Regions from separate parts of the Bacillus sp. URHA0034 genome, predicted to be linked through region 2. Evidence: a T-box and tRNA genes for the amino acid it is inferred to sense, from the RefSeq annotation. Region 2 holds a T-box; the other holds one or more tRNA genes.
What was found. A T-box is a leader RNA that pairs with one kind of tRNA and senses whether it is charged. The one in region 2 lies ahead of ACZ9EE_RS24240 (glycine--tRNA ligase), so its partner is inferred to be a tRNA-Gly.
Positions count from the first base shown of each region.

Region 1 (3,596 bases), 2.3 Mb from region 2:
CGAGAGGACCGGGATGGACGCACCGCTGGTGTACCAGTTGTCTTGCCAAAGGCATCGCTGGGTAGCTATGTGCGGACGGGATAAGTGCTGAAAGCATCTAAGCATGAAGCCCCCCTCAAGATGAGATTTCCCATAGCGTCAAGCTAGTAAGATCCCTGAAAGATGATCAGGTTGATAGGTCAGAGGTGGAAGCGTGGCGACATGTGGAGCTGACTGATACTAATCGATCGAGGACTTAACCATAGTCTAAAGCGAATAAACTCGTTTTTACCAAATTTCTTCTATATTATCTAGTTTTGAGAGAACGATCTCTCTAATTTCATAAGTCTGGTAATTAAGGCGAGAAGGTCACACCCGTTCCCATACCGAACACGGAAGTTAAGCTTCTCAGCGCCGATGGTAGTTGGGACTTTGTCCCTGTGAGAGTAGGACGTTGCCAGGCTTCGCCCCTTTGGGGCTATTATTTTGCCAATTTTAGTATTTGGCCCCTTGGTCAAGCGGTTAAGACACCGCCCTTTCACGGCGGTAACACGGGTTCGAATCCCGTAGGGGTCACCAAGATTTTTCGTAATATTGAAAAAAACTTACATTAATTCGGAGGATTAGCTCAGCTGGGAGAGCATCTGCCTTACAAGCAGAGGGTCGGCGGTTCGATCCCGTCATCCTCCACCATTTAGTTTATTTTGCGCCCGTAGCTCAATTGGATAGAGCGTCTGACTACGGATCAGAAGGTTATGGGTTCGACTCCTTTCGGGCGCGCTTATTTTACGGGAAGTAGCTCAGCTTGGTAGAGCACTTGGTTTGGGACCAAGGGGTCGCAGGTTCGAATCCTGTCTTCCCGACCAGTCGCAGGTTGAAATTTAATTATGGCGGTGTAGCTCAGCTGGCTAGAGCGTACGGTTCATACCCGTAAGGTCGGGGGTTCGATCCCCTCCGCCGCTACCATATTTTTTTACGGAGGAATACCCAAGTCTGGCTGAAGGGATCGGTCTTGAAAACCGACAGGCGGGTCAAACCGCGCGGGGGTTCGAATCCCTCTTCCTCCTCCATATTTACTTGATTTGATATTTCTATTATCGCGGGGTGGAGCAACGAGCGTTGCTTCAAGGAATAAACTGCGAGTTGTACCCATCGAGCTGCTGCTTGAATAGGCATTCTGAGATGGGGACAGTCAGTAACAAAACATGGAGCATTTTCCAAACTTTATAATTTCTATTATCGCGGGGTGGAGCAGTCTGGTAGCTCGTCGGGCTCATAACCCGAAGGTCGTAGGTTCAAATCCTGCCCCCGCAATTTGGTCCGGTAGTTCAGTTGGTTAGAATGCCTGCATGTCACGCAGGAGGTTGGGGGTTCATCCCCTCCGCAGCTACCATATTTTTTTACGGAGGAATACCCAAGTCTGGCTGAAGGGATCGGTCTTGAAAACCGACAGGCGGGTCAAACCGCGCGGGGGTTCGAATCCCTCTTCCTCCTCCATATTTACTTAACTTTATATTTTTATCTTTTATTATCGCGGGGTGGAGCAACGAGCGTTGCTTCGAGAATAAACTGCGAGTTGTACCCATCGAGCTGCTGCTTGAATAGGCATTCTGAGATGGGGACAGTCAGTAACAAAACATGGAGCATTTTCCAAACTTTATAATTTCTATTATCGCGGGGTGGAGCAGTCTGGTAGCTCGTCGGGCTCATAACCCGAAGGTCGTAGGTTCAAATCCTGCCCCCGCAATTTTGGTCCGGTAGTTCAGTTGGTTAGAATGCCTGCCTGTCACGCAGGAGGTCGCGGGTTCGAGTCCCGTCCGGACCGCCATTTTTTTACTAGTAGCTTGACTACTATTGATATATATTTCGGCGATTGTGGCGAAGTGGTTAACGCACCTGATTGTGGTTCAGGCATTCGTGGGTTCGATTCCCATCAGTCGCCCCATTTTCTTTTTAAACTATTGGGCTATAGCCAAGCGGTAAGGCATCGCACTTTGACTGCGACATGCGTTGGTTCGAATCCAGCTAGCCCAGCCATTTTTAAGGCAGCATAGCCAAGTGGTAAGGCCGAGGTCTGCAAAACCTCTATCCCCGGTTCAAATCCGGGTGTTGCCTCCAAAATTTATATTGCGGGTGTAGTTTACTGGTAAAACCTCAGCCTTCCAAGCTGATGTAGTGGGTTCGATTCCCATCACCCGCTCCAATATGGGCCTATAGCTCAGCTGGTTAGAGCGCACGCCTGATAAGCGTGAGGTCGATGGTTCGAGTCCATTTAGGCCCACTAAAAAACCTGATTTCCAAATGGAAATCAGGTTTTTTTCGCGTGAAGGAATAGCTGTTTCATGAGGACAAAGAGAGAAGGATTTAAGCTAGATATGTCCGCATGAGCGTCCATGAGGACAAAAAGAGGAAGATTTAAGCAAGATATGTCCGCATGAAGCGTCCATGAGGACAAAAAGAGGAAGATTTAAGCAAGATATGTCCGCATGAAGCGTCCATGAGGACAAAAAGAGGAAGATTTAAGCAAGATATGTCCGCATGAAGCGTCCATGAGGACAAAAAGAGGAAGATTTAAGCAAGATATGTCCGCATGAAGAGTTCATGAGGACAAAGAGAGAAGGATTTAAGCTAGATATGTCCGCATGAAGAGTTCATGAGGACAAAGAGAGAAAGATATATGTAAAATATGTCCACATGAACCGTCCATAAAGACAAAAGAGATGAGCATCTAATTTTTCAAAACAGTTACCAGAACTGTTCGTTAACTCGTAAGTACTAAAAAGCAAGACTTTCTTCCAACAGACCCACCTTGATAAGTCCATTGAGGATCCCATGTTGAGAGGAAGAAGTTGTAATGACATCCGCCGCTGCTTTTGCTTCTGGCACAGCATTCCCCATCGCTACTCCTGTTCCTACCGTTGTTAACATCTCAATGTCATTTAATCCATCCCCAAAGGCAAAGGCATTTTCTTTTTCAATACCTAATACTTCTAGAAGTTTACGAATCCCGACTGCTTTAGATGCGCCGCGTGGGAGAATATCGTAGGCAACATCATGCCATTTTACGAAACTGAAATCAGCGAAGCGATCGATATAACGTGTCGCATCCTTTTCGCTGCAGTATAAATGACCTTGATAGATCGACAATTGATTAAAATAATCTTTATCTACCTCGGGATAGGGCATCATCAAGGAGTCGAAGCTAGCTTCAATAAACGGATGGTTTTTTTCATTTACTTTATAATCCTCATGACTGCAATATGCTAAGGCATGGCCGTTGTGAAACGTCATAGCAGACATGGATTGCAGGACACAAGGGTCAATTGGATTGGAGTAGACCTCTTTTCCTTGGTACACCACATATTGTCCGTTCATGGAAACATAAGAATCAATGTTAAGTTCCTTTTGAATCCAGTAAAACATCTTAGGGACACGCCCAGTCGCAATGACAGTCTGAATCCCTTTATCCTGAAGCTGCCGAACCGCTTTCTTCGTAGACTCTGGAATTACCTTTTTATCATCTAATAACGTTCCATCAATATCAAAAAAAACAATTGGTTTTGTCAATCCATCCACCCCCGGTAAGATACAACACCGTCGTTACGCTCTAATGAATT
Region 1 is NZ_JBWCDK010000002.1:2,328,729-2,332,324, reverse strand. Features, by position in the region: rRNA gene ACZ9EE_RS13315 (23S ribosomal RNA) at 1-243, shown strand, start outside; rRNA gene rrf (5S ribosomal RNA) at 327-442, shown strand; tRNA gene ACZ9EE_RS13305 (tRNA-Glu) at 484-558, shown strand; tRNA gene ACZ9EE_RS13300 (tRNA-Val) at 597-672, shown strand; tRNA gene ACZ9EE_RS13295 (tRNA-Arg) at 686-759, shown strand; tRNA gene ACZ9EE_RS13290 (tRNA-Pro) at 769-845, shown strand; tRNA gene ACZ9EE_RS13285 (tRNA-Met) at 869-945, shown strand; tRNA gene ACZ9EE_RS13280 (tRNA-Ser) at 957-1,049, shown strand; tRNA gene ACZ9EE_RS13275 (tRNA-Met) at 1,220-1,293, shown strand; tRNA gene ACZ9EE_RS13270 (tRNA-Ser) at 1,384-1,476, shown strand; tRNA gene ACZ9EE_RS13265 (tRNA-Met) at 1,653-1,726, shown strand; tRNA gene ACZ9EE_RS13260 (tRNA-Asp) at 1,731-1,807, shown strand; tRNA gene ACZ9EE_RS13255 (tRNA-His) at 1,849-1,924, shown strand; tRNA gene ACZ9EE_RS13250 (tRNA-Gln) at 1,942-2,016, shown strand; tRNA gene ACZ9EE_RS13245 (tRNA-Cys) at 2,024-2,097, shown strand; tRNA gene ACZ9EE_RS13240 (tRNA-Gly) at 2,109-2,182, shown strand; tRNA gene ACZ9EE_RS13235 (tRNA-Ile) at 2,187-2,260, shown strand; gene ACZ9EE_RS13230 (Cof-type HAD-IIB family hydrolase) at 2,755-3,546, opposite strand.
Region 1: it has a tRNA-Gly gene. The T-box ahead of ACZ9EE_RS24240 (glycine--tRNA ligase) is inferred to sense a tRNA for this amino acid. The anticodon was not compared.

Region 2 (3,596 bases):
AGATTACCAAATGATGGCCGTTGTTGCTGATACTGATCGCCCTTGTTCCCCATGTGGTGCATGCAGGCAGGTAATATCTGAGCTATGTCCAAGTGACATGAAAGTAATTTTAACCAACCTTAAAGGTGATGTAAAAGAATTGACAGTAGCGGAGTTACTCCCTGGTGCCTTTTCTCCGGAGGATTTACATGCAAAATAAAGAGAATGAAAACGGATACAAATCAGGGTTTATTTCAATCATTGGACGACCAAATGTAGGGAAATCAACCTTTCTTAATCGGGTAATTGGCCAAAAAATCGCGATAATGAGTGATAAGCCGCAAACAACAAGAAACAAAATTCAAGGGGTGTTATCCCTTTCTGATGCCCAAATGATTTTTATAGATACACCAGGTATCCATAAACCAAAACACAAATTAGGCGACTTTATGATGAAGGTAGCACAAAATACGCTCAAAGAAGTTGATTTAATTCTATTTATGGTAAATGCCGAAGAAGGATTTGGACGCGGGGAAGAATTTATTTTAGAAAAGTTCCAAACCGTAAATACTCCTATCTTTCTCGTAATTAATAAAATTGACCAAATCCATCCTGACGAATTGCTGCTGATTATTGATTCCTATAAAGAAAAATATAATTTTAAAGAGGTTGTTCCAATCTCAGCTTTAGAAGGAAACAATGTTGAACGTTTATTGGAACAAATTAAAGGATATCTACCTGAAGGGCCGCAATATTATCCAGCTGACCAAGTTACCGATCATCCTGAAAGGTTCATTATTACCGAGTTAATCAGGGAAAAAGCGCTTCATTTAACGAGGGAGGAAATTCCCCACTCTTTAGCGGTTGTGCTGGATAAAATGGAACGGCAGCCAAATAAGGATATTATTCATGTCATGGCTACGGTTATTGTAGAAAGAGATTCACAAAAGGGTATTATTATTGGGAAACAAGGGAGCATGCTTAAAGAAATTGGTAAACGTGCCCGAGTTGATATTGAGAATCTCCTTGGCTCGAAAGTATTTTTGGAGCTTTGGGTTAAGGTACAAAAAGATTGGCGTAATAAAATGTCCCAACTCCGTGATTATGGCTTCAATGAAGATGAATATTAACTAAACCCTAATTAAAATATTAACTCTTAAACAAGATTATGCATGGACAACATTAACAATTATTTCGTCTTATATTTTGGCAAAGGCAGGCTATGATAATTATAAGGTTTGGGATTTAACATTAGGCTAGTCTAAATAATGAAAGGTGGGGTTTTCGATGATGGATTTTACGTGGAAAGTATTCCTCCAAACAGGTAATATTGACACATATCTTCTCTTCAAAGAACTTGAGAAGGAAAACCAAGAAATACCCGGAAATCAGAATGAAGATCTAGCACAAATTGATTTTCCCGTTTCATAAGTTTGTTTTCGCACGTAGGATAGAAGGTGACAAAAAATGCTTCAGAAATATGAGGGCATTGTCATTAGAACCACAGATTATGGTGAAACAAATAAAATAGTAACGCTATATACTAGGGAGGGTGGTAAGATTGGCGTAATGGCACGAGGAGCCAAAAAGCCAAATAGCCGCCTTTCCTCTATTTCCCAGCTTTTTACACATGGATATTTTCTCCTGCAAACTGGTTCGGGCTTAGGGAGCTTGCAGCAGGGAGAAATCATCACTTCCTTGCGCTCAATTGGAGAGGATATTTTTTTAACAGCCTATGCCAGTTACATTGTTGAATTAACAGATCGATGTACTGAAGATAAAAAACCAAACCCGTTTCATTTTGAATTGCTTTATCAGACACTTAATTATCTGAATGAAGGCTCTGATCCTGATATTCTTATGAATATTTACGAGATGAAGATGTTAAATGTAATGGGACTCTACCCGGTTTTAGATAAATGTTCTGTCTGTGGCAGTACAGATGGTCATTTTTCATTTTCTATTCGGGAAGGCGGTTTTATCTGTCATCGCTGTAAGGAAAAAGATCCTTACCATTTTCCATTATTACCAGCAACTGTTAAATTATTACGGCTATTTTATTATTTTGATCTTTCCCGCTTAGGAAATATATCAGTCAAAGATGAAACCAAGGCTGAATTGAAAAAAATTATTACAGCCTATTATGATGAATATTCAGGTCTCCACCTGAAATCTAAAAAGTTTCTTAATTCGATGGATCATTTTCGCAATCTGTTATAAATGCCTTGTTGACAATGTTAGAAGTTTTCGTTACTATTTCTTTAATAAAATAATTGCTTTGACGGAAAGTAGTAATTAGCCAACTCTATAAAAGCGAACCTAGGGCGGTGTGAGCTAGGGTATAGGGCACTAATGAAGGCGTTCCTGAGCAATCGTGTTGAGAAACACAATTTAAGGAGGCTGCATTTAAAGCAGCAAATAGGGTGGAACCGCGGGTAACTCTCGTCCCTATGCTTGTCAAAAGCATAGGGACGGGAGTTTTTTTATGTCTCCCACTCTCCATTTATAAAAAGGAGCGAAAAAACAATGAATGTAACAATGGAACAAATCGTTTCACATGCGAAGCACAGAGGGTTTATCTTTCCTGGCTCAGAGATTTATGGTGGTTTAGCTAACACTTGGGATTACGGTCCATTGGGTGTTGAATTTAAAAATAATATTAAACAAGCTTGGTGGAAAAAATTTGTTCAAGAGTCTCCCTATAATGTAGGCTTAGATGCAAGTATTTTAATGAACCCAAGAACTTGGGAAGCTTCAGGTCATATTGGTAATTTTAATGATCCTATGATTGACTGTAAAAACTGTAAGGCCCGTCATCGTGCTGATAAGTTAATTGAAAATGCTCTTGAGGAAAAAGGAATGGAAATGGTTGTAGACGGGCTTCCATTCGAAAAGATGGAAGAATTAATAAAAGAACATAACATTGCTTGTCCTGACTGTGGCAGCCATGATTTTACCGGTATTCGCCAGTTCAATTTAATGTTTAAAACGTTCCAGGGTGTAACGGAAACAAGTACAAATGAAATTTTTCTTCGTCCAGAAACAGCTCAAGGTATTTTTGTGAACTTTAAAAATGTCCAGCGGACAATGCGAAAGAAATTGCCGTTTGGTATTGCGCAAATCGGTAAAAGCTTCCGGAATGAAATTACCCCTGGTAACTTTACATTCCGTACAAGAGAATTTGAACAAATGGAGCTTGAATTTTTCTGCAAACCAGGTGAGGAGCTAAACTGGTTTAATTATTGGAAGCAATTTGCTGAAAGCTGGTTATTATCTCTAGGTCTTACAAAGGAAAATATCAGACTTCGTGATCATTCTGAAGATGAGCTTTCCCATTATAGTAATGCGACAACCGATTTTGAATTTAAGTTTCCGTTTGGCTGGGGCGAATTGTGGGGCGTGGCTTCCAGAACAGATTATGATTTAAAACAGCACATGGAATTTTCTGGCGAAGATTTTCACTATTTGGATCCGGAAACAAATGAAAAGTATGTACCCTATTGTATTGAACCATCACTTGGTGCTGACAGGGTTACCCTAGCTTTCTTAATTGATGCCTATGATGAAGAACAGCTTGAAGACGGCACTTCCAGAACGGTGATGCATTTCCACCCTGC
Region 2 is NZ_JBWCDK010000002.1:4,624,374-4,627,969, forward strand. Features, by position in the region: gene ACZ9EE_RS24220 (cytidine deaminase) at 1-199, shown strand, start outside; gene era (GTPase Era) at 189-1,109, shown strand; gene ACZ9EE_RS24230 (YqzL family protein) at 1,267-1,410, shown strand; gene recO (DNA repair protein RecO) at 1,447-2,199, shown strand; T-box leader at 2,249-2,432, shown strand; gene ACZ9EE_RS24240 (glycine--tRNA ligase) at 2,506-3,596, shown strand, end outside.